Regions from separate parts of the Carnobacterium divergens DSM 20623 genome, predicted to be linked through region 2. Evidence: a T-box and tRNA genes for the amino acid it is inferred to sense, from the RefSeq annotation. Region 2 holds a T-box; the other holds one or more tRNA genes.

Region 1 (16,376 bases), 1.1 Mb from region 2:
AGAAATTGCCAAACTTTATTCCAATCCAGACCGTCAAGAATTATCAATGGTTTTCCAATTCGAACATATCGGGTTAGACGAGCAACCTGGTAAGAGCAAATGGGACTATCAACCCTTAGATTTTATCAAATTAAAGCGCGTATTATCTAAATGGCAAACAGAATTAGGCAATGAAGGCTGGAATAGTCTTTTTTGGAACAACCATGATTTACCTAGAATCATTTCAAGATGGGGAAATGATAGCCCAGAATATCGCGAGTTAAGCGGGAAGATGCTGGCAACTCTCCTTCATTTAATGAAAGGAACGCCTTATATCTATCAAGGAGAAGAAATCGGCATGATTAATACCCCTGTTTCTTCTATAGAAGAGATTGACGATATCGAAAGCATTAATATGTATCAAGAACGTATAAAGCAAGGTTATGAAAGTAAAGACATCTTAAAATCAATCAATCGTAAAGGGCGTGACAACGCTCGCAGACCAATGCAATGGGATAATAGCTTAAATGGTGGCTTTACAAAAGGGAAACCGTGGCTTAGTCTGAATGAATCGTATACGGAACTTAACGTAGAAAAAGCTTTAGCAGATCCTAATTCAATTTTTTATTACTATCAACAATTAATTACATTAAGAAAAGAAAATCCACTCGTTGTGTGGGGGGACTATAAAGAACTACTGCCAGATGATCCACACTTATTTGTCTATGAGAGGAGCTTAGCAAATGAAAAATGGCTAGTGATGGCTAATTTTTATAACAAATCTGCTAGTTATCATGGCGAAATTCAAGAAATAGATAAAGTAGTGCTATCGAATTATCCAAATCCTCAACAAAATCTAGTTGGAATGACGTTAAAACCTTATGAAGTAATTGTTTTTAAACTCAAATAACTGATTACTGAAACAAGTGATGCTTGTTTCAGTAATTAAATAGACGAACAACTAAATCTTTTAAACACTGAAAGACGGCTCTTTTTTGCATAGATATCCGATTTTTAAAATAGAGGGAAGTTGTAATGTTCGTTTTTAAATTTTTTTGAATAAAAATGATAAATTATTGTTGACCAATTGAAGATAACTTGGTATAGTAGTTGATGTCGCTAAGACAGTAACGTTAACAAGAGAAACTTCTGCTTATCAAACAAAAAAGGTTTGACAATCAAAATGAAAAATGTTAACATAGTAAAAGTCTTATAAAAAAGACAAAAAAAACGTTTTGAATAATTATTCATCAATTGAAAAAATATTCAAGATTGTTGTTGACAAACTTCTAAACGAATGTTAATATATAGAAGTTGTTAAAACGACAACGAAACAACTTAGACCTTTGAAAACTGAACAAAGTAAGACGAACCAAATGTGTAGGGTCTCTTGACTAGGTCAAGAGAAACAAACAAATTAGTGAATAATTATTCGCTAGCAATCAAAAATGAGCATAAGACTTCGGTCTTAATCATAACTTTTATATGAGAGTTTGATCCTGGCTCAGGACGAACGCTGGCGGCATGCCTAATACATGCAAGTCGAACGCACGAAGTTGAAAAGCTTGCTTTTCGACCAAGTGAGTGGCGGACGGGTGAGTAACACGTGGGTAACCTGCCCATAAGAGGGGGATAACATTCGGAAACGGATGCTAATACCGCATATTTCAAGTGACCGCATGGTCGCTTGATGAAAGGTGGCTTCGGCTACCACTTATGGATGGACCCGCGGTGCATTAGTTAGTTGGTGAGGTAATGGCTCACCAAGACCATGATGCATAGCCGACCTGAGAGGGTGATCGGCCACACTGGGACTGAGACACGGCCCAGACTCCTACGGGAGGCAGCAGTAGGGAATCTTCCGCAATGGACGAAAGTCTGACGGAGCAATGCCGCGTGAGTGAAGAAGGTTTTCGGATCGTAAAACTCTGTTGTTAGAGAAGAACAAGGATGAGAGTAACTGCTCATCCCCTGACGGTATCTAACCAGAAAGCCACGGCTAACTACGTGCCAGCAGCCGCGGTAATACGTAGGTGGCAAGCGTTGTCCGGATTTATTGGGCGTAAAGCGAGCGCAGGCGGTTCTTTAAGTCTGATGTGAAAGCCCCCGGCTCAACCGGGGAGGGTCATTGGAAACTGGAGAACTTGAGTGCAGAAGAGGAGAGTGGAATTCCATGTGTAGCGGTGAAATGCGTAGATATATGGAGGAACACCAGTGGCGAAGGCGACTCTCTGGTCTGTAACTGACGCTGAGGCTCGAAAGCGTGGGGAGCAAACAGGATTAGATACCCTGGTAGTCCACGCTGTAAACGATGAGTGCTAAGTGTTGGAGGGTTTCCGCCCTTCAGTGCTGCAGCTAACGCATTAAGCACTCCGCCTGGGGAGTACGACCGCAAGGTTGAAACTCAAAGGAATTGACGGGGACCCGCACAAGCGGTGGAGCATGTGGTTTAATTCGAAGCAACGCGAAGAACCTTACCAGGTCTTGACATCCTTTGACCACTCGAGAGATCGAGCTTTCCCTTCGGGGACAAAGTGACAGGTGGTGCATGGTTGTCGTCAGCTCGTGTCGTGAGATGTTGGGTTAAGTCCCGCAACGAGCGCAACCCTTATTACTAGTTGCCAGCATTCAGTTGGGCACTCTAGTGAGACTGCCGGTGACAAACCGGAGGAAGGTGGGGATGACGTCAAATCATCATGCCCCTTATGACCTGGGCTACACACGTGCTACAATGGATGGTACAACGAGTCGCGAAGTCGTGAGGCCAAGCTAATCTCTTAAAGCCATTCTCAGTTCGGATTGTAGGCTGCAACTCGCCTACATGAAGCCGGAATCGCTAGTAATCGCGGATCAGAACGCCGCGGTGAATACGTTCCCGGGTCTTGTACACACCGCCCGTCACACCACGAGAGTTTGTAACACCCGAAGCCGGTGAGGTAACCTTTTAGGAGCCAGCCGTCTAAGGTGGGATAGATAATTGGGGTGAAGTCGTAACAAGGTAGCCGTATCGGAAGGTGCGGCTGGATCACCTCCTTTCTAAGGAATATTACGGAAACCCCACACATTCGTCATTACTTTGTTCAGTTTTGAGAGGTCTAATCTTCTCAACTGAAATTTGTTCTTTGAAAACTGGATATTGTAAGAAAGCAATTTATGAAAAAAGAAACAATGTATACACCGCGTTTTAAATGAGTTTTTTAACGTTCTTATCGTAAGATAAAACGTATTAACGACAATTTTGAGTAATCAAAATAGGTTAAGTTAATAAGGGCGCACGGTGGATGCCTTGGCACTAGGAGCCGAAGAAGGACGGGACTAACTCCGATATGCTTTGGGGAGCTGTAAGTAAGCTTTGATCCAAAGATTTCCGAATGGGGGAACCCAGCATCTTTTATAGGATGTTACTACTAACTGAATACATAGGTTAGTAGAGGTAGACGCAGAGAACTGAAACATCTAAGTACCTGCAGGAAGAGAAAGAAAATTCGATTCCCTGAGTAGCGGCGAGCGAAACGGGAAGAGCCCAAACCAAAGAGCTTGCTCTTTGGGGTTGTAGGACACGACATTAAGAGTCATAAATGAATTTTGTAGAAGAAGCGACTTGGAAAGGTCCGCCGAAGAGGGTAAAAGCCCCGTATTTGAAACAAAGTTCACTCTGTTGTGTATCCTGAGTACGGCGGAACACGAGAAATTCCGTCGGAATCCGCGGGGACCATCCCGCAAGGCTAAATACTCCCTAGTGACCGATAGCGAACCAGTACCGTGAGGGAAAGGTGAAAAGAACCCCGGAAGGGGAGTGAAAGAGTACCTGAAACCGTGTGCTTACAAATAGTTAGAGCCCGTTAATGGGTGATAGCGTGCCTTTTGTAGAATGAACCGGCGAGTTACGATTACATGCGAGGTTAAGTTGATAAGACGGAGCCGCAGCGAAAGCGAGTCTGAATAGGGCGAATGAGTATGTGGTCGTAGACCCGAAACCAAGTGACCTACCCATGTCCAGGTTGAAGGTGCGGTAATACGCACTGGAGGACCGAACCCACGTATGTTGAAAAATGCGGGGATGAGGTGTGGGTAGCGGAGAAATTCCAATCGAACTTGGAGATAGCTGGTTCTCTCCGAAATAGCTTTAGGGCTAGCCTCGGAATTAAGAATCATGGAGGTAGAGCCACTGTTTGGACTAGGGGCCCTTCTAGGGTTACCGAATTCAGATAAACTCCGAATGCCATTGATTTATATCCGGGAGTCAGACTGCGAGTGATAAGATCCGTAGTCGAAAGGGAAACAGCCCAGACCACCAGCTAAGGTCCCAAAGTTACTGTTAAGTGGAAAAGGATGTGGGGTTGCTTAGACAACTAGGATGTTGGCTCAGAAGCAGCCATCATTTAAAGAGTGCGTAATAGCTCACTAGTCGAGTGACCCTGCGCCGAAAATTTACCGGGGCTAAACAGTACACCGAAGCTGTGGATAGAACCTTAGGGTTCTATGGTAGGAGAGCGTTCTAAGGGCGTTGAAGCTAGATCGTGAGGACTAGTGGAGCGCTTAGAAGTGAGAATGCCGGTATGAGTAGCGAAAGACGGGTGAGAATCCCGTCCACCGTATGACTAAGGTTTCCTGGGGAAGGCTCGTCCTCCCAGGGTTAGTCGGGACCTAAGCCGAGGCCGATAGGCGTAGGCGATGGACAACAGGTTGATATTCCTGTACCAGTTTGTTTTGTTTGAACAATGGAGGGACGCAGTAGGCTAAGGAATGCGCGCTGTTGGATATGCGCGTCTAAGCAATAAGTCTTGAAGTGAGTTAAATGCTTGCTACTATAAGGACAAGTTGTGATGGGGAGGGAACTAATAGTACCGAAGTTCCTGATGTCACACTGCCAAGAAAAGCTTCTAGTTAGAAACAATCTGCCCGTACCGCAAACCGACACAGGTAGTCGAGGAGAGTATCCTAAGGTGTGCGAGAGAACTCTCGTTAAGGAACTCGGCAAAATGACCCCGTAACTTCGGGAGAAGGGGTGCTGACCAATTGGTCAGCCGCAGTGAATAGGCCCAGGCGACTGTTTATCAAAAACACAGGTCTCTGCAAAATCGTAAGATGACGTATAGGGGCTGACGCCTGCCCGGTGCTGGAAGGTTAAGAGGATGGGTTAGCTTCGGCGAAGCTCAGAATTGAAGCCCCAGTAAACGGCGGCCGTAACTATAACGGTCCTAAGGTAGCGAAATTCCTTGTCGGGTAAGTTCCGACCCGCACGAAAGGCGTAACGATCTGGGCACTGTCTCAACGAGAGACTCGGTGAAATTATAGTACCTGTGAAGATGCAGCTTACCCGCGACAGGACGGAAAGACCCCATGGAGCTTTACTGCAGTTTGATATTGAGTGTTTGTACAGCTTGTACAGGATAGGTAGGAGCCATAGAAGCCGGGACGCCAGTCTCGGTGGAGGCATTGGTGGGATACTACCCTTGCTGTATGACCACTCTAACCCTCACCACTAATCGTGGTGGGAGACAGTGTCAGACGGGCAGTTTGACTGGGGCGGTCGCCTCCTAAAGAGTAACGGAGGCGCCCAAAGGTTCCCTCAGAATGGTTGGAAATCATTCGTAGAGTGTAAAGGCAGAAGGGAGCTTGACTGCGAGACCTACAAGTCGAGCAGGGACGAAAGTCGGGCTTAGTGATCCGGTGGTTCCGCATGGAAGGGCCATCGCTCAACGGATAAAAGCTACCCTGGGGATAACAGGCTTATCTCCCCCAAGAGTCCACATCGACGGGGAGGTTTGGCACCTCGATGTCGGCTCATCGCATCCTGGGGCTGTAGTCGGTCCCAAGGGTTGGGCTGTTCGCCCATTAAAGCGGTACGCGAGCTGGGTTCAGAACGTCGTGAGACAGTTCGGTCCCTATCCGTCGCGGGCGTAGGAAATTTGAGAGGAGCTGTCCTTAGTACGAGAGGACCGGGATGGACACACCGCTGGTGTACCAGTTGTTCTGCCAAGAGCATCGCTGGGTAGCTATGTGTGGAAGGGATAAACGCTGAAAGCATCTAAGCGTGAAGCCCCCCTCGAGATGAGATTTCCCATTGCTTCGGCAAGTAAGACCCCTGAGAGATGATCAGGTAGATAGGTTGGAAGTGGAAGTACAGCGATGTATGGAGCGGACCAATACTAATCGGTCGAGGACTTAACCAAATAAATGGTGGAACACATGAATCAAAAAGTAAATTGCGCTTACAATATCCAGTTTTGAGAGAACGAAATTGCTGAGAATCACTACGATTGGTTTACAAGAGTAGATGATGAACAGTATAAAATAGCACGTAGTGATATTTTAAAACCGTTTCTCTGAACTAAATAAGAAGTGTGGTGGCGACAGCGAGAAGGATACACCTGTTCCCATGCCGAACACAGAAGTTAAGCTTCTCAGCGCCGATAGTAGTTAGGGGTTTCCCCTTGTGAGGGTAGGACGTTGCCACGCTTTTAGTTATTCCGCAATAGCTCAGTTGGTAGTAGCGCATGACTGTTAATCATGATGTCGTAGGTTCGAGTCCTACTTGCGGAGTTACATAGTTTTCTATGGTGTTATTGAGTTGTATTGAGATTTAAATGAATCTGGAGAGTTGTCCGAGCTGGCCGAAGGAGCACGATTGGAAATCGTGTAGGCGGTGAAAACTGTCTCAAGGGTTCGAATCCCTTACTCTCCGTATCAATAAATAGGCCCGTTGGTCAAGCGGTTAAGACACCGCCCTTTCACGGCGGTATCACGGGTTCGATTCCCGTACGGGTCATAGTTTTATCTGGAGGTTTAGCTCAGCTGGGAGAGCATCTGCCTTACAAGCAGAGGGTCAGCGGTTCGATCCCGTTAACCTCCATTATTTTTTAATCATAGTGTTTGATACAATTAAAAAATATAAATGTGATATAAAAAATAGTATTTTGGTCTGGTAGTTCAGCTGGTTAGAATGCCTGCCTGTCACGCAGGAGGTCGCGGGTTCGAGTCCCGTCCAGACCGCTTTAATAATTTAATGTTTTTCCCTAGTATGGCTCGGTAGCTCAGTTGGTAGAGCAATGGATTGAAGCTCCATGTGTCGGCAGTTCGATTCTGTCCCGCGCCACCATTTTTGGAGGGGTAGCGAAGTGGCTAAACGCGGCGGACTGTAAATCCGCTCCTTTGGGTTCGGCAGTTCGAATCTGCCCCCCTCCACCATTTTTTTATGTTTTTTAATTTAATACAGGGGTATAGTTTAAAGGTAGAACAGTGGTCTCCAAAACCATTAGTGTGGGTTCAATTCCTGCTACCCCTGCCATTTTTTATTGTTATGGCGATTGTGGTGAAGTGGTTAACACAGCGGATTGTGGTTCCGCCACGCGTGGGTTCGATCCCCATCAGTCGCCTTTAAGGTATTTTTATTTTATTATTTTATTATTTTCTATTTTTATGATGGCGATTGTGGTGAAGTGGTTAACACAGCGGATTGTGGTTCCGCCATGCGTGGGTTCGATCCCCATCAGTCGCCTTTATATTATTGGGCTATCGCCAAGCGGTAAGGCAACAGACTTTGACTCTGTTATGCGTTGGTTCGAATCCAGCTAGCCCAGTTTTTTATTAATATTTTTAAATGATGGCGGTATAGCCAAGTGGTAAGGCAGAGGTCTGCAAAACCTTCATCACCGGTTCAAATCCGGTTACCGCCTTTATCATTGTTTAAAAATACTAGCTTTTTGTTAATTATGCCGGCGTGGCGGAATTGGCAGACGCGCTGGACTCAAAATCCTGTGCCCGCAAGGGCGTGCCGGTTCGACCCCGGCCGCCGGTATACTAGCAGTACCAACGTTTCTAACGATGCGTTGGTACTTTTTTTATTTTTTGTTATAATATAGTCAATTAACCAGTATTTTAGTACAGCAATCATAAATATGAAGGAAAGAAGGATAAAATGATTAAATCAATTGATAAGAGAAATAGTTTTAAAGAAACGCCTTTTGACTATAGTATTATTAAAGATAATAAAATGATGATATATTGGCATAGAAAACATATTAAAACTATAACGGGAAAAGAATTTGTGAAAGTTAAAAGTAAAATAGAACTAGCTGTAAATCAAGATGAAATACAATTAATTCTTGCTAAACTCACAAGAAATTTTAAAAGAGGAAATGAAAAATAGAATTTCATTCATAAGGAGTTATTTTTAGAAAGGATTGACATTAAGCGCTTACAATGTTAATGTATATAGTATAAATAGGATTTACATACAACATATGGATAGTGATTGTTTCGGCAAGCTAAACCTAATACAACGTTTATAGTAAGGGGTGAAAACTTCTTTGACTATGAAGGTGTATTGGGTTTTTTTCATGAAAGGCGGGGTGTGAAAGAAATGCTAATAGAAAAGATTCTAAATAATAATGTTGTGATAACAAAAGATCGCTATGGAAATGAGATTATTATTATGGGACGTGGCTTGGCTTACTGCAAAAAAATTGGGCAGAAAATTGAAAAGGATAAAATTGACAAGGTTTATCGATTAAGTAGCGATGAATTGTCACAAAAATTTCAAGAGCTGCTCTTAGAATTGCCTATTGAGTATTTAGCAATAGTTGATCAAATCATTGATTATAGTAAAGAAATGTTAGAAACGGAACTCAATGATTCTATTTACATTTCCTTAACAGATCATGTTTTTACCTCTATGGAACGAAAGAAAAATGGACTGCAAGTTCGCAATGCATTACTCTGGGACATTAAACGTTTCTATCCAAAGGAATTTAAAATTGGCATGAAAATGATTGAAAAAATAAAAGAACATTATGACATTGATCTTCCAGAAGACGAAGCAGGCTTTATTGCGTTGCACTTAGTTAATGCTCAAACTGGAAATTCTGAAATGAACAATATGTACGATTTAACCAAAATTATCCAGGATATTATGAATATCATTACGTATTATTTTAAAATCACCATTGATGAAGATTCGGTCTATTTTTATCGATTTACTACACATTTACGATTTTTTATTTCGAGAATGCAGTCCAATAAACCTTATAAAAATGAGACTGATGAGGATTTGTTAGATATTGTACGAAAAAAGTATTGGAATGCCTATCAATGTGTCGATAAAATTGCTGAATTTTTAGCAGTCAATTATCATTATGAAACATCCACTGATGAACGTTTATACCTAACCATTCATATTGCAAGAATTGTTGAAAAGAATGGCTAGTCATAATATAAAATTAAAAAAGGGAGGTCAGAAAGCTAGCAGGTAAGGTAAGTAGGAATTGAAAAAGACATGAAACATTTGGATAGTGACATTCAGTTGGCTAAACCTTCAATTAAACTATTTTATTAATTATTGGAGGAAACAAAAATGGGGAAATATCATGAATTAGCAGAAAAAATTGTAGCAAATGTAGGCGGAAAAGAAAACATTAATAGCTTAACACATTGTATTACAAGATTGCGTTTTAAATTGAAGGATGAAAGTAATGCAAATGATGACATTTTAAAAAATATGGATGGCGTTGTAACCGTTATGAAGAGTGGTGGACAATACCAAGTAGTCATTGGCAATCACGTTCCTGCTGTCTATGAAGAGGTAGTTAGTATTGCAGGTTTGTCTGGTGATACTGAAGAAGAATCATCTGGAGGAAGTATTTTTAATCGTTTAATCGATATTTTAAGTGGCTGTTTTCAACCTTTTTTAGGCGCTTTAGCAGCAGCTGGGATGGTAAAAGGATTTAATGCTTTATTGGTTTTCTTAAAGCTATATTCAAACACATCTGGAACCTACACGATGTTAAATGGTATTGGGGATGCAATCTTTTATTTTATGCCTGTTATTTTGGGTTACACTTCAGCTAAGAAATTTAAATTGCATCCAATGGTAGGAATTGTGATTGGGTCAGCGTTGTGTTATCCGGCTGTTCAAGGAAGTGCGCTGCAAGCTGTTTTCGAAAGCACTGCTGGCGCTGGTGCGGCAGCTCCTTATAGTTTATTGGGATTACCCGCTTATGATACATTTTTAGGAATTCCTTGGGTAGGCGGTAGCTATACAAGTAGCGTTGTGCCTGTAATCTTTATTATTGCCTTTGCTGCTCAAATTCAAAAGTTATTTAAAAAAATTATTCCTGAAGTAGTTCAAACATTTTTAGTGCCATTTTTTGTCCTATTAATTGCTTTACCAATTGGATTTTTAGTAATTGGTCCAATTATCAGTATCTTAACTGATTTACTAAGTAGCGGATTCCAAGGATTAATGTCTTTTTCACCCGCATTATATGGTCTTATTCTTGGATTTTTCTGGCAAGTCCTGGTTATCTTTGGTTTACACTGGAGCGTTGTGCCTTTGGCTATTATGCAAATTACGCAAGAAGGTTTTAGTCAAGTGTTAACAGCTTCATTTGCAGCAAGCTTTGCTCAAACAGCTGTTGTCGCAGCGATGTTCTTTAAATTAAAAGATAAAAAAATAAAAGCCCTATGTCCACCAGCAATTATTTCAGGCATCTTTGGTGTAACGGAACCGGCGATTTATGGAATCACGTTACCAAAGAAAAAACCGTTTATTTTCTCAATGGTAGGAGCCGCAGCAGGTGGTTTGTATTTAATGTTAAATCAAGTTACTTCCTATACAATGGGCGGTTTGGGGATTTTTGGTATTTTAAACTTCATCAACGGGGAAGATGCTAGTGGTGTTGTAAATGGGGCAATCGGTATCGTTATTGCTGTTGTAGTAGCCTTTATATTAACGTTCTTCTTTTGGAAAGATGATGTGGTAGAAGAAGAAATAGAAATTGAAATTCCAAAAGTGATGAATAAAGACATTATCACATCTCCTGTGAAAGGAACGGTTGCGTCACTAAGTACCTCAAAAGATGATGCTTTTTCATCAGGTGCATTAGGTAAAGGGGTAGTGATTTCACCTGAAAATGGAAAAGTAGTAGCCCCATTTGATGGGACTGTTATGACTGTTTTTCCAACAAAGCACGCAATTGGTCTAATTTCTGATAATGGAATGGAGTTATTGATTCATATTGGACTTGATACAGTTCAACTAGAAGGAAAGTATTTTGAAACATTTGTAAAGCAAGGAGACAAAGTGACACGTGGTCAAACACTAGTTACCTTTGATAAAGAAGCAATTGAAGCAGCTGGATTTAGTACAGAAATTCCAGTTATTATCACTAATAGTGATGATTATTTGGATATTTTAGAACCTCAACAAAAAGAAATTAATTTAAATGATGATTTGATTACTGCGTTAATTTAAATGTAACGAGTGAGCGTGTATGTTGGTGAGTCAATTATTGACATACACGCTTAAATAAAAGAGCAAAAAATAAATTTAAAAGGAGCGATTGAACAATGGGATTTCCTAAAAATTTTCTTTGGGGCGGAGCTACAGCGGCCAACCAATATGAAGGTGGGTATTTATCTGGGGGAAAAGAACCAAGTACTCTAGATGCGATTACAGGTGGTAGTCATACGACATCAAGAAAAATTACTTACAAAACAAAAGAGGGCAAGATTGAATCTGTTACGAGAGAAAAGTCTTTACCAACAGGAGCAATTGGTTATATTGATCCAGAACAGTATTATCCAAGTCATGTTGCTACAGATTTTTATCATCATTATAAGGAAGACATTGCTTTATTTGCTGAAATGGGTTTTAAATGTTTTCGTCTTTCAATTAACTGGTCACGGATTTGTCCTAAAGGAACGGATAAAGTCAATGAAGAAGGATTAGCTTTTTACGATGCAGTATTTGATGAGTTGTTAAAATACAATATCGAACCGGTTGTTACGATTAATCATTTTGATATCCCTATGTACTTAGCAGATGAGCTTGATGGGTGGTCAAATCGTAAAGTGATTGATTACTTTTTATTTTTCTGTGAAACGATATTTAAGCGTTATAAAGATAAAGTGAAGTACTGGATGACTTTTAATGAAATTAATTTTTTAAGAAGTTGGACGCAAATTGGGATTCATGATAGCAGTCTTCAAGGAAAGTATCAAGCTGCCCATCATTTGTTTGTTGCTAGTGCGAAGGTAGTTAAGTTAGGGCATCAAATAAACTCTGATTTTCAAATTGGAATGATGGTTGCTTATATTCCAAGCTACCCAATGTCTTGTCGACCAGAAGACGTGATGGAATCCGTTCAGTTTAATCGTGAGCAAGAGTTCTATATTGATGTTCAAGTGAAGGGTTATTACCCAGCGCATAAGCTAAAACAATTTGAGCGTGAAGGGGTAGTGATTAAAAAAGAAGCAGGAGACGATGAACTGATAAAAGAAGGAACGGTGGATTATATTGGTTTTAGTTATTATATGTCAACCGTATCTTCTGCCAATCCTGATAAGGTGAAATTTGTAGGTGGAAATCAAATGCCAGCAGTGAAAAATCCTTATTTAGAAGAATCTGATTGGGGTTGGGGAGTCGATCCATTAGGTTTGAGAATTTCATTAAGTAAATTATACGATCGCTACAATATCCCACTATTTGTAGTCGAAAACGGTTTTGGTGCAGTCGATACGGTCGAAAGTGATGGGGCAATTATCGATGATTACAGAATTGATTATTTTAAAAAACACGTTGCAGCAATGAAGGATGCGATTGATTTGGACGGGGTCGATTTAATCGGCTACACGCCTTGGGGATGTATTGATCTTGTATCTGCGGGTACCGGTGAAATGAAAAAACGCTACGGCTTTATCTATGTTGACTTAGACGACCATGGTCAAGGAACCTTAAAGCGAAGTCGTAAAAAATCCTTTAATTGGTACAAACAAGTTATTGCAACAAATGGTGAAAAGTTAGAAAATAATTAAGAGTTGATTGAAAATTTTGCTACAATTAAATACAAGAAACGCCCCAAAAAGAAAAGTTCTTTTTGGGGCGTTTTTATTTATATAGACATCCAGGTTGGCTCTAGCATATTTCCATCGGGGTCTTGCACTTCAAGACCAAACATTTGATCTTCAGGAATTCCCATCTCAACTTTGTAGTAGTTTCCACCATTTTGTTTTGCTGTTTCAGCGAACTTTTTAACAGCATCGGCACTTTCTAGACTAAAGGCCACAAGTGTACCACTGGTAGTTTTGGCATCTGCAATTTCTTTCCCATTAATAAATTGACGATAAAAATCATGACTTAGTAGCATAATCCAAAAATTTTCATCCCAAACCATTGAACTGCTTGTTTCATTCGAAAAAGCCTCGTTCTTTGTGAAGCCTAACTTCTCATAAAATTCAGTAGAGCGCTTCACATCGGATACTGGAAAGTTAACAAAGACCATCGTTGACATAAAAATCCCCCATTCTTTTTTGTAAAGTTGATTACGCACAAAGCATCTCATGAAGGAGCATTTTTGTCAAAAAATAAGTACACTTAATCTCTTAAATTAAGTGAGGGTTCATTTTTTGATAATTTGCTAGTTTATACGCGATATTTTTTTCATAATCTATGTTGAAATAGCTAAGATAAAGAATATCAAAAAGATACATTAGTGACATCCTTGTAGAAAAGGATGAAATTTTATGGTAGTGGTTTTCAAGAGAAGAAAAAAGAAAAGTACTATCAACTGGCTCCTTAAGCAAGGGACTATTTTTTGATGTAATGAGCAAGATTTTGCACTTATTTCTTTTTAAGATTGTAAATAATTCAGGAATATTCGCACCTCGGCCTTCAAATGAAACAATAATGGCTAAATGTTTAGGAGTACTATTTGCGGCGGTTAAATGCTGAGTGTAGTTGTCTTTTGGTACATTGACTGTTTTTCCGATTTCTTGCATTTGAAATTTAAAATTTTCGGCAAAAAATATATTCGCTGAAGTCGTATAAATATCAATTATTTCAGCCTTTTGTAATAGGGTACGATTTAGCATTAGGCTTTCAATTTCATTCGTATCAATGGTTGATTGCACGGTTTGTTCATAAACCAGTTGTAAATTTTTCATGACGGAAAAATTAGTATCTTCTGAGGAAATAGGATAATTAATATCAATAATTGGGTCAGACGTATGGGCATTTAAATATTTGACGAGTTCTAGTTTTAAGTCATTTAATCCATCGAGGTTTAGTTTGTTAATTAAACGATAAATGGTAGAAATAGAAACAAAAGAGGCTTCTGCAAGTTCTTTTGGTGACAGGTAAATCACTTTTTCTGGAGCTGTTAAAATAAATTGAACAAGTACGTTTTCACTTGTTGTAAGGGAAGATAATGTTTTGAGTTTTAAAAGAAAATTCATTGGTAGACCAAACCTTTCTCTGGTAGTTTAATTCTAGTATAAACTACTTTCCCTTCTTAAGCGCAAAAAAGATAAGATGTTAAAATCTTATCTCTTATTTTTAAAGTAATTCAGCTAATGCTGCTGCAATGCCATCTTCGTTATTGGTTAAGGTGATTTTATCTGCACTATTTTTTAATTCATCCACAGCATTTCCCATAGCAACTCCCATGCCAGCATAATGAATTAGAGATAAATCATTATGACCATCACCAAATGAAATAATATGTTCAGGGTGAATGCCTAAAGGTAGTAAAGTTTTATCTACTGCATAAGCTTTATCAATTCCTTGATCTGTAAATTCAAAATACATTGGTGCTGAGAACACGCCATTGACAGTATTTTTAAAGGGAGCTAAGATATTTTCCCAATTTTTATTTAAGTATTCAGGTTGAGCGGCTATTAAAATTTTATGCAATGGAAAATCAACAAAAGCAGCTAAGTCATTTTTTTCGCATAATTGGAAATTACCACCCCTTGCCTCATACTCAATGATATTAAATAATCCCATTTGAGAGTCTAAATGTAATAGACCATTATAAACGTTATTGACATACATATAATTATCTTTAGCAATCATTGGAAGTACATCAAACTGTTTTAAGTGTTCTAAAATTTGTTGACTCGTTTCAATTGAAAGAGGTTGACTAAACAATTCTTTTTTTGTGGCAACGTCAATAACATGAGCTCCATTATAAGAAACTAGCATGCCATTATAGTGAACCATTTGTAATTCTTCTACATATTTCCACATGCCAGGGGTAGGTTTGCCAGAGGCAAGTACAACTTTAATTCCTTTTTTTTGAGCGCTAATTAAGGCTTCTTTTGTTCGTTTCGTTAGTTTTTTGTCATCATTTAAAAGTGTGCCATCGATATCTAAAACAATTGCTTTTACATCCATGATCGTTCCTCCATTTAGTTTTAGTTTCAATAGAATTTGTCCTATTTAAACTTATTATAAAGGAAACTGGCATAAGAATAAGCAGATTGATTGATTTTGAAAGATTTTTCTCAATAATGACGTGATTCAGTTGAAAAACTGATCTTTTTTTTTCATGAATTACTTTATAATAAACTTAGCTAGCCGATAAAATTTCATTATCAAAGTCTATGTTTTCCAGCATGAATCAAGTATGATTAAGGTAAAGAGTATAAAAGGGGTGGGATTGTGTTTAGAAGCTATAAGAATGTTTCCGCAAGAGAAAGAACCCAAGTTTGGAATAATGGTTTTTCAGATTATATGTTTCCCATTCATATGACACAAGAACAGTTGGATCATCGCTTATCTAGTCTATCTATTTCGCAAGAATTAAGTAAAATACTTTTTGTAGATCATCAACCGGCAGGGATTTATCTTCATGGAGAAGGTGTTTTTTCTGGTGAGAAGATCGCCTGGCTAGGTGGAATGGCTGTTGATTCAAAATTTCGTGGTCAACAACTTTCTGTTAAGCTGCTACATGAATTTGAAACTACTGCCAAAAATAGAAACACTGAAATGTTGTATCTTGAAGCAATTGATGGAAATGACCGAGCTATTTTAATTTATCAAAAATTTGGTTTTGTACCATTATGTAAAGTCTTAGTGTTAGAAAGTCAAGAAGTGTATCCTCTGAAAACTCACCATGAGATAAAAAAAGTTGAAATGCTAGAGGAAATCGGAATAATAGAAGATAACACGACTCTTTGGCAAAATAAATCATTTCATGGCTATGATTGTATAGGGATTTATCAGGATAAAAACTTGGTAGGCTATGCTGTCGTGAGTGTTAAAGAAGATTGTTTGGTGTTTCATCAATTAGAACTTGAAGAGGCTCATACACAAATAAAAAGCGTCTTAAGTGCATTTCAAATAACATATGCTCCTCAAAAATGGATTGGAAGCAATTTAGTAGCGGATGAACCAACAACGCAAAGTTTAGTGATAAATGGTTTTAGTGAAGTACTATCCCAACATCAATATAGTAAAAAAATTTAATGATCCTCCTATGTGAAGCTAAGCTAGGATAGATTTATATTAGAGATTTGTAAATTTATAAAAATAAGGTGGTGTTTTTCTTGGCAAAAGACCAAACAAAAAAACTTTTAGCAACCTCCCTTAAAGCAATTATGTTAAAAAAACCGCT
Region 2 (16,376 bases):
AAAGGAATTAGCCGCTCAGAATCTCTTGAAAAAATTCTTGAAAAAGGGAATTTGACAACTAAATATACTCAAACTGAAAAAAATGAATTGACTACCAAAAAAAATGATGTCTACCAAAAAATGATTGAAGAAATGACGCCAAATGATCTTTTACCAGGCATTCAAGAGTTGTTGCTTGATTTAAAAGAAAAGCAGTTGAAAATAGGTTTAGCTTCAGCAAGTCAAAATGGTCCGTTTATCTTAGCAAAATTAAATATTGCCGATTTATTTGATACAATCGTTGATCCAACAACTTTAAAAGCAGGGAAGCCTGCACCAGATATCTTTATTCAAGGTGCAAAACAGCTAGCGATTGCTCCGGTTGATTGTGTAGGAGTGGAAGATGCTATTGCGGGAGTATCGGCGATTTGTGCAGCAAATATGGCGGCAGTTGGTGTAGGAGATGCAGTGCAATTAAAAGAAGCAACGAAGGTTGTTCCTACAACGGATTTATTGACGTATCCTTTATTAGAAAAAACATGGCAGGACTACCGGAATGAAGGTTAATACAGAAACCATTTTGCTTCATCCAAAAGGTAAAATTGAATCGTATACGCTTGATAATGAAGCTGGTTTTTCTGTAACGCTGTTGAACTACGGTGGTCGTCTAACGGCCATCAATGTTCCAGACCGAGATGGATTCAGTGAAAATGTTGTGTTGAATTTAGAAAATATTGACGGTTATCTAGCGGATCAAGCTTATTTTGGTGCACTTGTTGGCCCGGTTGCTGGGCGCATCCGAAATGGAAAATGGAAGGCACACCAGCTTACACAAAATCAATTTCCACATCATATCCATGGAGGAGGAGCAGGTTTTCACCAACAAATTTGGCATAGTGTTCCTTTTGTAACAGAGGAAGAATGTGGTATTCAGTTAAGCTTGGTTTTACCTGACGGAACAGATGGTTATCCAGGAGAGTTGCAATTACGTGCTACGTATACGATTACGAAAAATCAAGAACTGAAGCTAGAAATGGTAGGAAGTAGCAATCAAGAAACGTTATTTAATCCAACCAATCATGCGTACTTCAATTTAAGTGGAAATGGAAAAGAAAAAATTTCAACGCATATTTTGCAAATAGCTAGTGATCAAGTAGCTGAGTTGGATCATGAAAAAATTCCTACAGGACGTCTTATGGATGTTGAAGGTACTAATTTTGATTTTCAATCGCCAAAGCTGTTAGCTAGGCAATTTTTTAAACAGCCACAGGGCTATGACGATGCGTTTAAACTAAAACATAAAGAGGGGCAACCTCAGCTTTACTTGGCGGATCCAAAGAGCAAACGGAAAATGGAAATCACCACCAGTGAAGAAAGTGTTGTAGTATTTACAACAACAAATATGGACGAGAATTACGTTGTTTGCAATCAAAAGATGTCTAGTCACTTAGGGATTGCGATTGAACCACAAGGATTACCCGATGCTGTTCATCATTCAAATTTCCAATCGATTCTATTACAGCCAGGTATTCCTAAAAAACATCAGACGATTTATCAATTTGGTTTGATAGACGAATAATAAAAAGGAGTTAAAAAAATGGCAGTTACAATCAAAGACGTTGCAAAAAAAGCTGGCGTTGCTACATCTACTGTTTCCAGAACGATTCAAGATCACAGTAGTATTAGCGAAAAAACAAAAATAAAAGTTCGTCAGGCGATGGCGGATTTGGGGTATGTGCCAAATTTTTCAGCTCAAAGTTTAGCTAGTAAGACGACTAAAACGATTGGAGTAATTATGCCAGTTTCAGACGGTGTTGCATTTCAAAATCCATTCTTTTTAGAAGTAATTCGTGAAATTAGCAAAGTGTGTAACGAAAAACACTACATGGTGTCTCTTGCTTCAGGAAAAGATACTGGTGAATTATTAGAGAGCATTAAAATGATGGCACGTCGTGGAACGGTTGATGGTTTTATTGTTTTGTATTCTACGTGGGAAGATCAAATTATTGAATATTTACATGAAGCGAACTTGATCTATGCAATGGTTGGTCGCCCGTATCTCTTTGAAAATGAAACATTGTATGTAGATAACGATAATAGATTGTCTGGAAAAGACGCGACAAATTACTTGCTTCAAAAGGGACACACTCAAATTGGGTATGTGGGGGATGATTTGGATCAAGTAGTTACGATTGAACGGATGGCGGGTTTTCGAGATGCGTTGCAAGAAGCAGGAATCGCTATTAATCCACAACAATCTATTTTAATGACAGATTCTGACAATGCAACTGTTACACAGCCATTAGAAAAGTTATTTGAACATCAAAAAACGGCACCGACGGCTTTAGTAGTTAGCGATGATATGCTTGCGGTAACAGTGATGCAACGGTTATTAATGTTAGGCTACCAAGTTCCGATGGATGTTTCAATTATTAGTTTCAATAACTCGATTTTTGCCAAAATGGCCTATCCTAAATTAACTTCGATTGATATTAATGTTCCGCAACTTGGTCAACAAGTCGCACTGAAATTGATTGATAAAATTGAAGAAAAAGAAGCACCGTTTGTAAAAATGATTATTCCTCATGAAATTATTGAACGGGAAACAGTAGCTTCGAAATAACACTTTTTTAATAAGAGTGTTTTTTTTGGAATTATAAATAATCAATGTTATTGATGTTTATAAAAAGCTATGTCAAACTATTAAAAGGGCAATTATGCCTAATGAACAAAGGGGGATTTTAATCGATGAAACAATGTGAAAAATGTCAAACCGAATTAACTGAAGAGCAGGATGTTTGTCCAAATTGTAGTGAAGACAAAGAGAGGACAGATTTGTTACAAGAAGAGATTGTTTCAGAAAAAGGAGCAGATGAGCCCGATACAGGAAATGTTGATTCAGCAGTTATTAAAGAACATGCTCATCATTACTGGTCGTATTTACGTCAAACCTTGAAAACACCATTAAAAAAAGACAATGCAGGTCAATGGTGGTATGGTCTGGTTTCAGTTGGATTGATTTCATTATTTACAGCATTTTGTATGGCACGATTAGTTTCAGCTTCTCCATACAGTGGACTTTTTTCTGATAGTAACATGATGGGAACACTAGGAATATTCTTTAAAATTTTTATTGCAACAGGGATTCAATTATCGTTACTAGCAGGTGTATCCTATGGGTTTAATCATTTAGTGATGAAAAATGAGATGGAGTGGAAAACATTTTCATTGTATTTCTTTAATTTATTGAATGGTTCAATTATTGTAACAGCAATCATGGCTATTTTAAGTATTATTGGTTATTCCGTTTTAGATATCATTACGTACTTAGCGATCTTTAATTTAATGCTTTATTTTGTTGCATTTTTAGTAACGATCGTTTTCAATGAAAATAAAAGTCGCTTGGATACCTTTTACCTAGCCTTAGCTAGTGGTGCAGTAGCAGGTGCGGTTCTGTTATTCTTTGTTCGAATTATTTTTGCTAGTTTATTAGGATCGTTCTTTAAAAAAAAGAAAAACATTAGACAATTAGTTGTCTAATGTTTTTTCAATTAAAACGCTTTTTTTCCACTTGCGAATTTTTGTTCTAAAGTTTGTAAAAGGAGCTACTGTGTTAATATGAATCCATTTCCAAACAGGCCACATCGCTTTAGTAGTTGCCCAAGAACGCTGATTAGGTAAGAATAGTTCATCATCAGAAAAGGATTCTATAAGTGTGTAAAGTTCGTTTAATGAATCTTGTAATAATTTTCTTTGCATAGTCAAGGGCAGGTTCCCATATTTATCATAAAAAGATTGATAAAGTCCGCCTAAATTATTCCATTTATAATCAGGAGTTGGAGTGGTTACGTGGAGACCTTTTTGCTCTGCTGTTTCCCAGCTAAGAAGGAGCTGAATCCAACCAATTTGATAAGATAAATTTTCGGAAGGGGTGCGGTCAACTTCTTCAATTCGGGTGTTTTTTAAAGTTTCGGGAATAGCGTCGAATTCGGAATCGTATTTTACGTGTTTTTTTTTGATTTCATCGAGTAAGTCTTGTTTTGTTTCATAGTTTTTCATTGTGTACCTCCTATATAGAATGGTTATAGGTTTATTGTAAACCTTCCCATTGTGTAAGAGTCAACTCTTATTTTATCAAAAAATGTTATAATAGATCAAAAAGGAAGTGTGGAATTGGATTACTTTAAAGAGTGTATGTTGCAAATCGATTCGATTTTCTATTGTCCGAATCAATTTGTGGTGAAAAACTTAGCTGAAGAAGTGCAGAATAGGGAGTATGCTGGTGGCGTTTTCCAATTAAATCAACTATCGATTCGTTTTCGGGTTGCTAAAATCACTCCAACAAAAATTGGACAGTTTGTTGCATTTTGGGAGAAAGATCCTTTAAATAAAAATCAAGCTTTTCATGAAAAGGAAAGTCCAGATTTGTTAGTAGTGACAACTTTTCTTGGAGAGAGAATAGGTCAATTTGTCTTTCCTAAAGGTGTTTTGATAGAGCAACATATTTTACGGACAGATTCACAAAAAGGGAAAATGGCCATGCGGGTTTATCCAAGTTGGGATTCTCCAACTAGCAAACAAGCCCAAGTAACACAAAAATGGCAGCTAGACTATTTTGTTGAATTTACAGACAATCGGGACAGCTTTAAAGCACGTCTTGAAGCGTTATATGGAAGGTAACTAAAGTCTGTAGATGCAGTTGGAATCGTTTTTTCATTGTTTTTAATCTAAGAAATACATGAGTTTAGTATGAGTCTTTATTAACCAAATAACTGAAAAGCCTAATTAAATAGCTTTTTTTTTATTTTGGTTGTGGATGAATTCTTATTCAAAAGAGCTTATTGGTCTATCAGAAAAAAGGAGCATCATTTTTTATTTTTTTATGTTATAATTGACACATTGTTTACCTACGTAAAATGGAGGATTGTCTCATGTTAAAGAAGAATCAAGCAGTCTGGCAAGAAACGTTAAAAGTTGCGATGCCACTTTGCTTAAGTTATATTCCTGTTGGTCTTGCTTGTGGCGTATTGTTACAAAAAGTTGGATTTAATGGGTTGTATACCGCACTTATCTCGTTTTTAGTCTTTTCTGGTGGTGCTCAATTTCTGGCCGCAGCTATGTTAGTAGATTCAGCTCCAATTCTCTCGATTATCATGATGACGCTATTTTTAGAATTGCGCTACATATTGCTTAGTTCTAGTTTATCGACATTTATCAAAAAAGAAAAGCGCGGCTTTATAGCTTTGTTTACTAAAAGTATTAATGATGAAAATTATGCAGTTAATTATTTGAAGTTTTCCACTGATTCAAGTTGGAATGCCCATAAGGCTCTGATGGTCAATCGTTATTCGTTAGCATCTTGGTTAGTGAGTACCGTTGCAGGTACAATGTTAGGGTCAGTGCTTCCATTAGATGTTCATATTGTTGATTTTGCTTTAACTGCGATGTTTATTTATATGTTTACGATGCAGTTGCAAAATAAATTAATTATTTTTGTAGGTCTTTTTTCAGGATTATTGTCAATTATGACGATGTTGATTTTAAAAAGTACGATTGGTTTGATTTTAGCCACAATTATTGCTTCTTTTACTGGTTATATGATTGAAAAGCAATTAAAGAAACGGAATCTTGCTGGCAAACTAAAGTTTAAAGAAAAAACACGACAACCGTTAGAGACGGAGGCAACGACACCACATGAATAGTCAATTTATCTTATTGATCTTAGGAATGGCATTTGTTTCGTATTTGCCAAGAGTGATTCCGATGATGTATTTTTCTAAGCGTGATATTCCTGAATGGTTTCATGAATGGATGAAATATGTTCCAGCTGCGTTGTTTGCGGCCTTGTTCTTTAAAGATGTTTTTATTGTAGATGGCGATTTTTCGTTATTTAGTAATTTGAAAATTATTGCGGCAGTAATCGTGATGGCAGTTGCTTATAAAACAAAGTCGATGGGACTTTCAGTTATTGGTGGTTTAGCAGCGATATTATTGCTGACGTATGCATTTTAAAATAAGAAAAACCTGATACATTTCAGCCATAAAAAGGTTGAAATGCATCAGGTTTTTTTGATAGTTGAGTGCTTCTATGAGATACGATATTCCATCACGTAATCATCCAGTACATAGCCGCCACCAATATCAGCCACTTGTTCTTTAATGGTTGTAAAACCCATTTTTTGATAGGCTGCAATTGACTTGTCGTTGTATTTGTTGACTGTTAATTGGATGGCAGGTAAGTTGCTTGATTTTGCTTCTTTGAGAATGTGTTGGAAAACAAAAGAGCCGATGCCGTGTTGTCTAAAATCAGCTAATACATAAAGTTTGCTTAGAAATAAGTGGTCCGCTTTGATTTCAAATCCTGCGTAACCAGCCCATTCTTTTGTACCGTCGGCTTTTATAACTTGGATTAAATAGTAGGTCATCCCACTTTGGATGTCTTGGAACATTTTATCAGCCGATTGTAAGTGGGTCAGCATATAAGAAACTTGATCCGCGCCGATGATTGGAATGTAGTGTTCTTGCCAAATTTTAGTAGCTAATTGGTTTAAGAGTAAGGCGTCTTCTTTTGAAGTTGCTGAAATTAAATGGATCATCATCTGAGCTCCTTTTTATGAGGTAATTAAAAAGGGATAAAACCGAATTTATCCCTTTTTAAAATTAAACTAGTTTAACTAATGAGTAATTTTTCTTGCCTTTACGAATTAAGATGAAACGTTCGTCAAATGAGTTGCTTGGAGAAGCGACAGCATCCACACTTTCAACTTTCTCCCCATTCATTGAAATTGCGCCGTTGTTAATATCTTCACGGGCTTGGCGTTTTGAAGGCTCGATTCCAAGATCAACTAACCAGTCCACAATGTTTTTTTCTTCTTTAGCTGCTTCGAAAGTTGGCATATTTTTAAAGCCTTCTTCGATTTCATCCGCATTTAGATTTTTAACGTCACCTGAGAATAAAGCAGCTGTAATTTTTTCTGCTTCTGCTAATGCGTCAGCACCATGAACAAAGTTGGTCATTTCTTTAGCTAACGTTTTTTGAGCTTCACGTTTATGTGGTTCTGTTGCCACTTTGTTTGCAAGGTCATCAATTTCTTCTTTTGTTAAGAAAGTGAAGAATTTCAAGTATCTCACAACGTCACGATCATCTTGGTTTAACCAGAATTGGAAAAACTCAAATGGTGTTGTTTTCTTAGAATCTAACCAGATTGCGCCACCAGCAGTTTTACCAAATTTAGTACCATCCGCTTTTAACATCAATGGAATTGTCAAACCGAAGGCTTTCGCTTCAGCGCCTTCTTTTTTACGAATTAAATCTAAACCAGCAGTAATATTGCCCCATTGATCCGCGCCACCAATTTGTAATTGAACATCATGGTGCTTGAATAGGTGAAGGTAATCCATTGATTGAAGAATTTGGTAGGTGAACTCAGTGAATGAGATTCCAGTTTCTAAACGACTTGAAACGATATCTTTAGCTAACATTGTGTTGATGTTAAAGTTTTTACCGTAGTCACGTAAGAAATCAAGTAATGTCAAATCATGTGTCCAGTCAAAGTTGTTCACCATTGTCACGTCGTCATTTCCACCAAAGTCGAATAGGCTTTGCATTTGTGCAGTTAAGGCGTCTACGTTTGCTTGAACTTGTTCCATTGTTTGCAGTTGGCGTTCGGATGTACGACCACTTGGATCGCCAATTGTACCAGTTGCCCCACCAATTAAAATGTAAGGGTGATGTCCAGCCAGTTGGAATCGTTTCATCATCATAAATGGAATTAAATGTCCAATATGCATACTATCTCCAGTTGGATCTACTCCACAGTACAATGAAATATTTTTCGTCTCTACAAGTTCTCTTAAGCCCTCAGCGTCAGTTTGTTGGTTGATGGCATCGCGCCATTGTAATTCATCAATAATGTTCATGTGTTCTTCACTCCTTCAAATTAGTTAGAAATATAAAAAAGTCCCTACCAAACCGAAACATAAAGTTTCAGTTTAATAGGGACGAATTAACCGTGTTACCACCCAAATTACATAAACAACTCAAAAGCAAAGTTGTAAATGTCACTCATTTACTAGATAACGTTCGTAAAACGCTTGAGGTTAGTCAAGAAACTCCAGAGTGTACTTCGCAAAAGTTATTTGTACTAGATTTCACCGACCTCTAGCTCTCTACAAACAGGGATAACATGCTACTGCGCTCTTTCAAAGTAAGTTATTTATGAGATTGACCAAAGTATAGTCCAAGAAAAAAACTTTGTCAACAAGCAAATTATTAAATAGTAAAAATATGAGCATGAAAGTGAAGTGAAAACAGATTAAAATAAGCTTATTCTTTTTTTAAAATAGTTTTTTATTTTTACTTAGTAAAAGTGATTTTTGCTAAAGTTGATTTCAATAAAGAATTTCATTTTATTTTCCTTAACATAACTTCATGACTTTTAGTGAATAATTTGATATAATCAGTCAAGAGCATACTATTAAAAAAGGAATCAAGATAAGTTTGTGAAAGGAGTTTTGATTTTGCAGATAGATAAAATACGCGATCAAATGCTAGATGAATTTTTTGATGGTATTTTAGCATTGGAATCAAAAGAAGAATGTTTTGCTTTTTTTGATGACTTACTAACATTGAATGAGATTAAAACGATGGTGCAACGTTATCAAGTTGCGAAAATGCTATATGAAAAGAAAACATATAGTGTCATTGAAAAAGAGACTCACGCAAGTACAGCAACAATTGCTCGAGTGAAGCGTTCCCTTTTTGACGGGAACAATTCTTATGATATGTTGTTTAAACGAATTGAATTGGAAAAGAATGATCAAACAAATAATGATGAAGAATAAGAGCAAGGCTTTAACTAGTTTCAGAACTTAGTTAGGGCTTTTTTTGTTGGAGGCAGATTGTTCTAAAAAAACAAAGTGTTATTTTAACTAAAAATACTAAAAAAATGATGAGAATTAAAATGAGTAAAAAGAGATGTTTTCTCATTTTTAACTTCTTTTTTTTTCATGTTGAAATGAACAAAAGTGATGATGGTAGCATGTGTTAATTTTTAATCGAAAAAAATAGAAAGAAAGTTTGTGTATAAAATTCGATAATGTCGAATTCGTGTCTTTTTTAATCGTAATCGCAAATTTGGGGATTTTCTTAATTAGGGACTTGAAAAGTCTTTAATGAAGCTTCTTTTTGTGAAAAAATTATATTTAAGTTGTTTTTTTGTTTTTATTCGAATTGATAAATTTATGTATAATTAGATAAAAATGCATAAAAATAAATAGATGAAAATACTTTTGCACGCTGTTTCTTTAATGCGTTAACGAGTTGAAGCTTTAACGAAAACCCTTAACAAAGAAGTTGGTAAAAGTCTAATTTTCTTTTAATATAAAGGGTTTTTAGCTTGTTGACAAACTTCTTTTTGAGGACTAAACTAACGCATGTATTAACAAGTTAGCAATTGTTTATCGATTTTATTTGGAATTTGAAAATCAAATTTAAAATGTATAAATTACTATATAAAGTTATCGAAACATTAGTATATTTGTTTTTTGAATTGTGAAATAAATCGAAAACAACATTTAATAGAAGTTTTTTGACTTAAGGTACTAATTGAATTTTTATTGGCGCTATCAATTAGTCAATTACCTCAGAAAACTCCTAAACTAAAAAAGGAGTGGTAAAGCTATTATGGGAAAATCTAAAAAATTATCATTATTTGGTTTAATTGGAATTACAATGGCCTTCTTTGGAACGGTTCGTAGTGTTCCAACGTTAGCTTCAACAGGATGGTCGCAAATCTTCTATATGTTATTAGCAGCCTGTGTCTTCGCATTACCAATTGCGTTAATGTCAGCTGAGTTATCAACGGGTTGGCCAGAAGAAGGAGGACCTCAAGTTTGGGTGCGTAACGCACTTGGCGAAAAATGGGGTTTTGTTACTTCTTGGTTATTATGGGTGCAAATGTTCTTTGGAATGGTAATGGTTGCTTCAACAGTTGGAGTATTACTAGGTTATGTTATTAACCGTCCAGAACTTGGTACAAACAATATTTTCATCTTCGTGATGATTTTAATTTCTTATTGGGGAATTACGTTATTGAACTTGAAATTTGACATGGTTAAAATCGCAGGTGACTGGGGTGCAATTATCGGTGTTTATATCCCATTCTTAGCACTAGTGATTCTAGGCGTGCTATATATGGCAAAACACGGAATTAATGCAGATAGCTATTTAGGTCATTTTGAAGCTGGTAAACTATTACCTGATTTCAGTGATTTAGGAAGCTTACCAACATTAACAGGAATTATCTTTATCTTTGCAGGGGTTGAAATTTCTTCTGTTCATGCAAATAATATCGACAATCCAAAACGCAACTATCCAATCGCAGTAATCGCATCTGTTCTATTATTAGTTGTTTTCAACTTAGTAGCAGGTTTAAGTGTGGCAGATAGCGTACCAGCAGGAAAAATGGAATTAGCAAATATTACACAACCATTTGTAATTATGACGCAAGACTTAGGGATTCCATCAATTTTCAATAACATTATTTCACTAATGATTTTAGTTGGGGTATTGGTTCAATTAAGTGCATGGGTCTTAGGCCCAAGTAAATCAATGATTAAAGTGGCAGATGAAGGAAATCTTCCTCCATTCTTCCAAAAACGTAATGCTAAAGGAATTCCAATTACATTTGTCATGATCCAAGCAATCGTTATCTCTCTTGTATCTTTCTTATATGTAGTAATTCCAGATATTAGTGCAGCGTTCTTAATTATTACGATTACAACAACGATTCTTTATTGCATCGTTTATCTATTGATTGCCATTTCAGCAATTAAATTACGTTACAAAATGCCAGAAGTAGAACGTCCATTTAGATTAGGAAGTAAAGGCAATGGCTTAATGTGGTTTGTTGCAGGACTTTCAATCTTAAGTGTTATCGTAACAATTCTAGTAAGTTTGATTCCACCATCTTCAATTTCTGAAAGTGGTCATATCGGTTATATTATCTATCAAGTAGCAGCAACGGTGATTATGGTAGTGATTGCGTTACTAATCTTCAAATTTAAAAAACCAGAATGGAAAAAACAAGATTAATCAATAAAAAATAACAAGCATCTGACATCCTATACAAATGTCCTTGCTTTCACTCAAAAACAACTTTACAGGAGGAACACATCATGAAAAACACATTTAATACAGATGATACTAATTTAAAAGCTTTATTCCTTGGCGACAAAGGCGAAAACGTTGATTTATTCAAAGAAATTTTAAACAAAATGATCGACGAACACGTTGGTTGGAGACAAAACTACATGCCTCAAGATTTACCAGTGATTACTCCACAAGACAGAAGTTCAAAAGAATTCCAAGCAACAGCAGATAACATGAGAAGCGTATTTAACGTATTGTCTTCACGTTTACGTACTGAATCACTTCCATGGCACTCAGCAGGTCGTTTCTGGGGTCATATGAACTCTGAAACATTAATGCCAGCCATTATTGCTTATACAACTGCAATGCTTTGGAACGGAAACAACGTGGCTTACGAATCATCTCCAGCAACTTCTCAAATGGAAGAAGAAGTCGGAATGGAATTTGCAACATTGATGGGTTATAAAAATGGTTGGGGACACATCGCAGCTGATGGTTCAATCGCTAACTTAGAAGGATTATGGTATGCACGTAACATGAAATCATTGCCATTTGCTATCCAAGAAGTAGCACCAGAAATGGTTGCAGGTAAATCTGAATGGGAATTATTAAATATGTCTACTGAAGAAGTTCTAAACATTTTAGACCAACTTCAAGATCAATTTGACGAAATTAAAGCACGTTCAGCGCGTAGTGGTAAAAACTTAGAAAAATTAGGTAAATGGATTGTGCCACAAACAAAACATTATTCATGGTTAAAAGCTGCTGATATTATCGGTATTGGTTTAGACCAAGTGATCGCTGGTGAAGTAAACAGTGAATACCGTATGGATATTGATAAATTGGAAGCACAAATTCGTGATTTAGCTGCACAAGGTATTCCAACTCTTGGGGTAGTAGGTGTTGTTGGTTCAACTGAAGAAGGTCAAATCGACCGTATCGACCAAATTATTGCATTACGCGATAAATTAGCTGCAGAAGGTATTTACTTCTATGTACACGTTGATGCTGCATACGGTGGTTATGGACGTTCAATCTTCTTAGATGAAAACGATGAATTTATTGAATGGGATCAAATCGAAGCTGTTTACGCTAAAAACGGCATCTTCATGGAAAAAAATGATTGGTTAACAAGAGAAGTTTATGAATCATTCAAAGCAATCAGCTTAGCTGAATCTGTTACAATCGATCCTCATAAAATGGGTTATATCCCTTACTCTGCAGGTGGTGTTGTAATTAAAGATATCCGCATGCGTGACGTTATTTCTTACTTTGCAACGTATGTATTTGAAAAAGGCGCTGATATTCCAGCCTTATTAGGTGCATATATTCTTGAAGGTTCAAAAGCCGGCGCAACTGCAGCTGCTGTATGGACTGCACACAAAGTATTGCCATTAAACGTAACTGGTTACGGTAAATTAATGGGTGCAAGCATTGAAGGAGCTTATCACTTCTATCACTTTATCGACGGCAAAGAATTCAAAGTTGGCGACAAAACAATTGAATTGCATGCATTAACAAAACCAGATTTCAACATGGTAGATTATGTATTCAACGAAAAAGGCAACACTGACTTAGTGAAAATGAACAAATTAAACCATGATTTCTATGATTATGCTTCATATGCAAAAGGTGGTTTATACAACAATGAATTTATCACTTCACATACTGACTTTGCGATTGAAGAATATGGACACAGCCCATTTGAATTTGTAAATGGTTTAGGTTTCTCACGTAAAGAATGGGAACGTGCTGACAAAGTAACCATCTTACGTGCTTCTGCAATGTCACCATATATGAATGATAAAGAAGTATTTGACGAATATGCAGCTAAAATTGAAGCAGCAATTCAAAGTAAATTAGAAGCAATCTATGCTGAAGAAAACTAATTGAACGAAAATGTAAGTCTTAGCTGACTTGAAATCGGTATTCAACTGATTCCAAGTTGGCTTGGATTTTCTGAATAGAACTACTGTCTGCGCAAGAAAAAAAGCAAAGACTGGTTTACAGTAATGTATAGTGGAGCGCATTCTGCTATACATTTCTTTGTATAACAAGCAACTAAATTTGGAGGAAAGATGGGGATTAGATGGAAATTCAAAGAGTATTGACAGTTGCAGGTTCTGACACAAGTGGCGGAGCAGGCCTGCAAGCGGACTTAAAAACATTTGAAGAATATGGCACTTACGGTATTAGTGTGGTCACATCGATTGTGACAATGGACCCAGCGAATTTTTGGCATCATGACGTTTTTCCAATAGCAGAATCAATCATTGAAAAAGAATTGGCAACGGCATTAGCGTGTGGGCCATTTAAAGCAATGAAAACAGGTATGCTTGGAACGGTTGAAACCATTGAACAGGTGAGTCAAATGTTAGAAACAGGTGCAATTGAACAAATCGTGATTGATCCAGTAATGGTTTGTAAAGGTGAAGCAGAGGTTTTACAGCCTGAAAATGTTAGCAGTATGCGTCAATTATTGATTCCCAAAGCAACCATTACAACGCCAAATTTATTTGAAGCCAGTCAGTTAGCAGAAATGAAACCACTTGAAACAGTGGAAGATATGAAAGTAGCCGCTGCTAAAATTATTGCTTTAGGAGCCAAAAATGTTGTCATTAAGGGCGGAAAAGGGTTAACTAGTCAAGAAGCGATTGATTTATTTTATGATGGGGAAGAATTTATGCTCCTAAAATCACCTAAAATTGAAGGGAATCACAATCATGGTGCAGGCTGTACCTTTGCAGCTGCTGTAACTGCTGGTTTAGCCAATGGTTTATCGGCAAAAGAGGCTGTGATAAAAGCAAAAGACTTTGTTTATTGTGGCATTGAAGAAGGATTTGCCTTAAACCAATTTATTGGTCCAGTTTGGCACGGAGCGTACTCAAGACGTTAATTTATTAGGTGAATGAAAAGAGAAGAAAGGAAGCGCAAAAGATGAAGAAGGATGTAACGATTAAAGAAGCAATGTTTCTTTTAGTTGTTTTATTAGCAATGATTGGAACTTGTATTATTGGCTTTAAACTGCCAGCTCATGTGGCGATTTTATTTGCCTTAGCATTGGTCATTTTATTTGCTGCAGTGAAAGAAGTATCTTGGAAGACAATTCATGAGGGCATTCAGGAAGGGATTACGCCAGGTTTGGTTCCGATTATTATTTTCATTTTGATTGGTGCGTTAATCAGTGTTTGGATTGCTGCAGGAACGATTCCCACGATTATGGTGTATGGATTTAGCGTCTTGTCTGTTAAATTCTTTTTGCCAACAGTTTTTATTATTTGTGGAGTTGTTGGTGCAACGGTAGGAAGTTCCTTTACGACGATTTCAACAGTGGGGATTGCCTTTTTTGGAATGGGACAAATCATGGGATTTAATCCAGCTATTACAACTGGAGCAATTGTTTCCGGAGCTTTTCTAGGGAACAGTATTTCTCCTTTATCGGATACAGCAAATCTTTCAGCAGCAATTGCTGAAGTTGATCTATTTGAGCATATTAAAAATGAGTTGTGGACGGTTTTTCCAGCCTTCGTTCTTTCTCTTATTGCGTTTATTTCTCTTGGTTTTCATCCAGTAAAAGGTGCAGCTGGTGATGATTTACAAGTTATCACAGATACGCTGCATCAGTTTTATACGATTTCTCCAATTACGTTACTTCCTGTTTTAGTTTTATTTATTGCCGCATGGCGTAAAGTGCCTGCGATTCCTACTCTTTTAACGAGTATTGTACTGTCAATTGTGGTGCGTTACATTTATCATCCATCTACTACAATTGCTTCTGTTGGTTCTTGGATTCAAGATGGGTTTGTATCGAAAACAGGGGTTGAAAATGTCGATACGCTATTGACTCGTGGTGGGATGCAAAGCATGATGTGGTCGGTTTCATTGATTATTTTAGCCCTGTCGCTTGGTGGACTGTTAGTGAAATTGCGTATTATAGAAACGATTTTGCAACAGGTAGAGGATTTGATGAAGACAAAAGGGTGTTTGATTTTAATGACGGCTTTAAGTTCAATTGGGGTCAATTTATTGATTGGCGAACAATATCTCTCTATTATTTTGCCAGGTAAGGCTTATAAAGAGAATTATCGTAAAATTGATTTACCTGATAAGTATCTATCTAGAACCTTGTCAGATGCGGGAGCAACCTTCAATCCACTAATTCCATGGGGCGTGAGTGGTGTATTTATTGCAGGGACGCTTGGAATTGGTACGTTGCAGTATTTACCTTTTGCGTTTTTCTGTTATTTGACACCTTTATTTACCGTTTTGGTTGGATTTATGAAAAAATCTGAAAAATAAGAAGAAGCAACTGGGAATTTTTCCTAGTTGCTTTTTCTGTTGTAGTGTTTTATTTCATGTTTTAATAACCATTCCTTACGATCTACGCCTCCGCCATAGCCTCCTAAGGCGCCAGTTGTATTGATAACGCGGTGACAAGGGACAATTAAAGAAAGCTGATTTGTACCATTTGCACGGGCAACGGCACGGTAGCCTTTTGGATTGTTTATTTTTTCAGCAAGTTCTTTATAGGAAAGAGTCGTGCCAGCTGGTATTTTTTGAAGTTCGTCCCAAACACTTTTTTGAAAATCAGATCCTAGGTAGTGGATGGGAGTCGTAAATTGGGTTAGTGTGCCATTGAAATAGTTGGTTAAATCGGAGGAAATCTGTTGGATAATGGAATTGGCTCCTGGAATAATAGCAGCATGTGCTCGTTTTCGTAATTTTTCAATTTCAGTTTCCAAGCCCCTACGGTCAACAAATTCCAACAAATAAAGCGCATTTTCATCAGCGATTGCTAGCATCGATCCAAGAGGTGTTTCAATCCAATGAGCAGTGAGCAATTTAATATCAGCAGATTTTGTTGGAACGGTGCCCATTGTTCGTGTGAAGGCGTCTCGAAAGCCATTGCTTGATTCGTAACCAGTATTAAGTTGTGCGTCGATAAAGGAGGTTCCTTTACGAATGTGTTCAAAAGCAAACCCTAACCTTCTTGAACGAGCATATTCAATAAAGGTCATACCAAATTGCTTTTTAAATTGTCTGCGAGCAGTGTTTGCACTGATGGAAAGCGCATCGAAATCTCTATCTGTCCATTTTCGTTCTGGATTTTCTTCAATTGCGCGGACCAATTTTTTTACTTCAGGGGATAAGTGACTTGGATTTGAAAGAGGCAAGCATCTTTTGCAAGGGCGATAAGAAGCTAAGGTTGCCTCTTTGGCAGTTTCGAAAAATTCACAGTTTTCTT

The links. The T-box of region 2 lies ahead of tyrS (tyrosine--tRNA ligase). A T-box ahead of a tRNA ligase gene usually reads a tRNA of that ligase, here a tRNA-Tyr.
Region 1: it has a tRNA-Tyr gene. The T-box ahead of tyrS (tyrosine--tRNA ligase) is inferred to sense a tRNA for this amino acid. The anticodon was not compared.

Annotation. Positions count from the first base shown of each region.
Region 1 is NZ_JQLO01000001.1:1,387,882-1,404,257, reverse strand. It holds gene BR52_RS06880 (glycoside hydrolase family 13 protein) at 1-889, shown strand, start outside; rRNA gene BR52_RS06875 (16S ribosomal RNA) at 1,461-3,015, shown strand; rRNA gene BR52_RS06870 (23S ribosomal RNA) at 3,234-6,155, shown strand; rRNA gene rrf (5S ribosomal RNA) at 6,326-6,441, shown strand; tRNA gene BR52_RS06860 (tRNA-Asn) at 6,452-6,525, shown strand; tRNA gene BR52_RS06855 (tRNA-Ser) at 6,578-6,667, shown strand; tRNA gene BR52_RS06850 (tRNA-Glu) at 6,680-6,751, shown strand; tRNA gene BR52_RS06845 (tRNA-Val) at 6,763-6,835, shown strand; tRNA gene BR52_RS06840 (tRNA-Asp) at 6,902-6,975, shown strand; tRNA gene BR52_RS06835 (tRNA-Phe) at 7,006-7,081, shown strand; tRNA gene BR52_RS06830 (tRNA-Tyr) at 7,087-7,170, shown strand; tRNA gene BR52_RS06825 (tRNA-Trp) at 7,197-7,270, shown strand; tRNA gene BR52_RS06820 (tRNA-His) at 7,286-7,358, shown strand; tRNA gene BR52_RS06815 (tRNA-His) at 7,408-7,480, shown strand; tRNA gene BR52_RS06810 (tRNA-Gln) at 7,491-7,562, shown strand; tRNA gene BR52_RS06805 (tRNA-Cys) at 7,588-7,658, shown strand; tRNA gene BR52_RS06800 (tRNA-Leu) at 7,697-7,780, shown strand; gene BR52_RS06795 (hypothetical protein) at 7,901-8,131, shown strand; gene licT (BglG family transcription antiterminator LicT) at 8,345-9,187, shown strand; gene BR52_RS06785 (beta-glucoside-specific PTS transporter subunit IIABC) at 9,335-11,233, shown strand; gene BR52_RS06780 (glycoside hydrolase family 1 protein) at 11,329-12,795, shown strand; gene BR52_RS06775 (VOC family protein) at 12,873-13,271, opposite strand; gene BR52_RS06770 (MurR/RpiR family transcriptional regulator) at 13,363-14,214, opposite strand; gene BR52_RS06765 (Cof-type HAD-IIB family hydrolase) at 14,315-15,154, opposite strand; gene BR52_RS06760 (GNAT family N-acetyltransferase) at 15,422-16,228, shown strand; gene BR52_RS06755 (TetR/AcrR family transcriptional regulator) at 16,309-16,376, shown strand, end outside.
Region 2 is NZ_JQLO01000001.1:2,466,553-2,482,928, forward strand. It holds gene pgmB (beta-phosphoglucomutase) at 1-546, shown strand, start outside; gene BR52_RS11740 (aldose epimerase family protein) at 536-1,558, shown strand; gene BR52_RS11745 (LacI family DNA-binding transcriptional regulator) at 1,577-2,602, shown strand; gene BR52_RS11750 (class-II aminoacyl-tRNA synthetase family protein) at 2,728-3,519, shown strand; gene BR52_RS11755 (ClbS/DfsB family four-helix bundle protein) at 3,508-4,038, opposite strand; gene BR52_RS11760 (MepB family protein) at 4,153-4,659, shown strand; gene BR52_RS11765 (AzlC family ABC transporter permease) at 4,911-5,681, shown strand; gene BR52_RS11770 (AzlD domain-containing protein) at 5,674-5,991, shown strand; gene BR52_RS11775 (GNAT family N-acetyltransferase) at 6,066-6,575, opposite strand; gene tyrS (tyrosine--tRNA ligase) at 6,640-7,899, opposite strand; T-box leader at 7,974-8,194, opposite strand; gene BR52_RS11785 (YerC/YecD family TrpR-related protein) at 8,500-8,823, shown strand; gene tyrP (tyrosine-tyramine antiporter) at 9,665-11,074, shown strand; gene tdc (tyrosine decarboxylase) at 11,158-13,020, shown strand; gene thiD (bifunctional hydroxymethylpyrimidine kinase/phosphomethylpyrimidine kinase) at 13,221-14,027, shown strand; gene nhaC (Na+/H+ antiporter NhaC) at 14,069-15,430, shown strand; gene BR52_RS11810 (bifunctional transcriptional activator/DNA repair enzyme AdaA) at 15,454-16,376, opposite strand, start outside.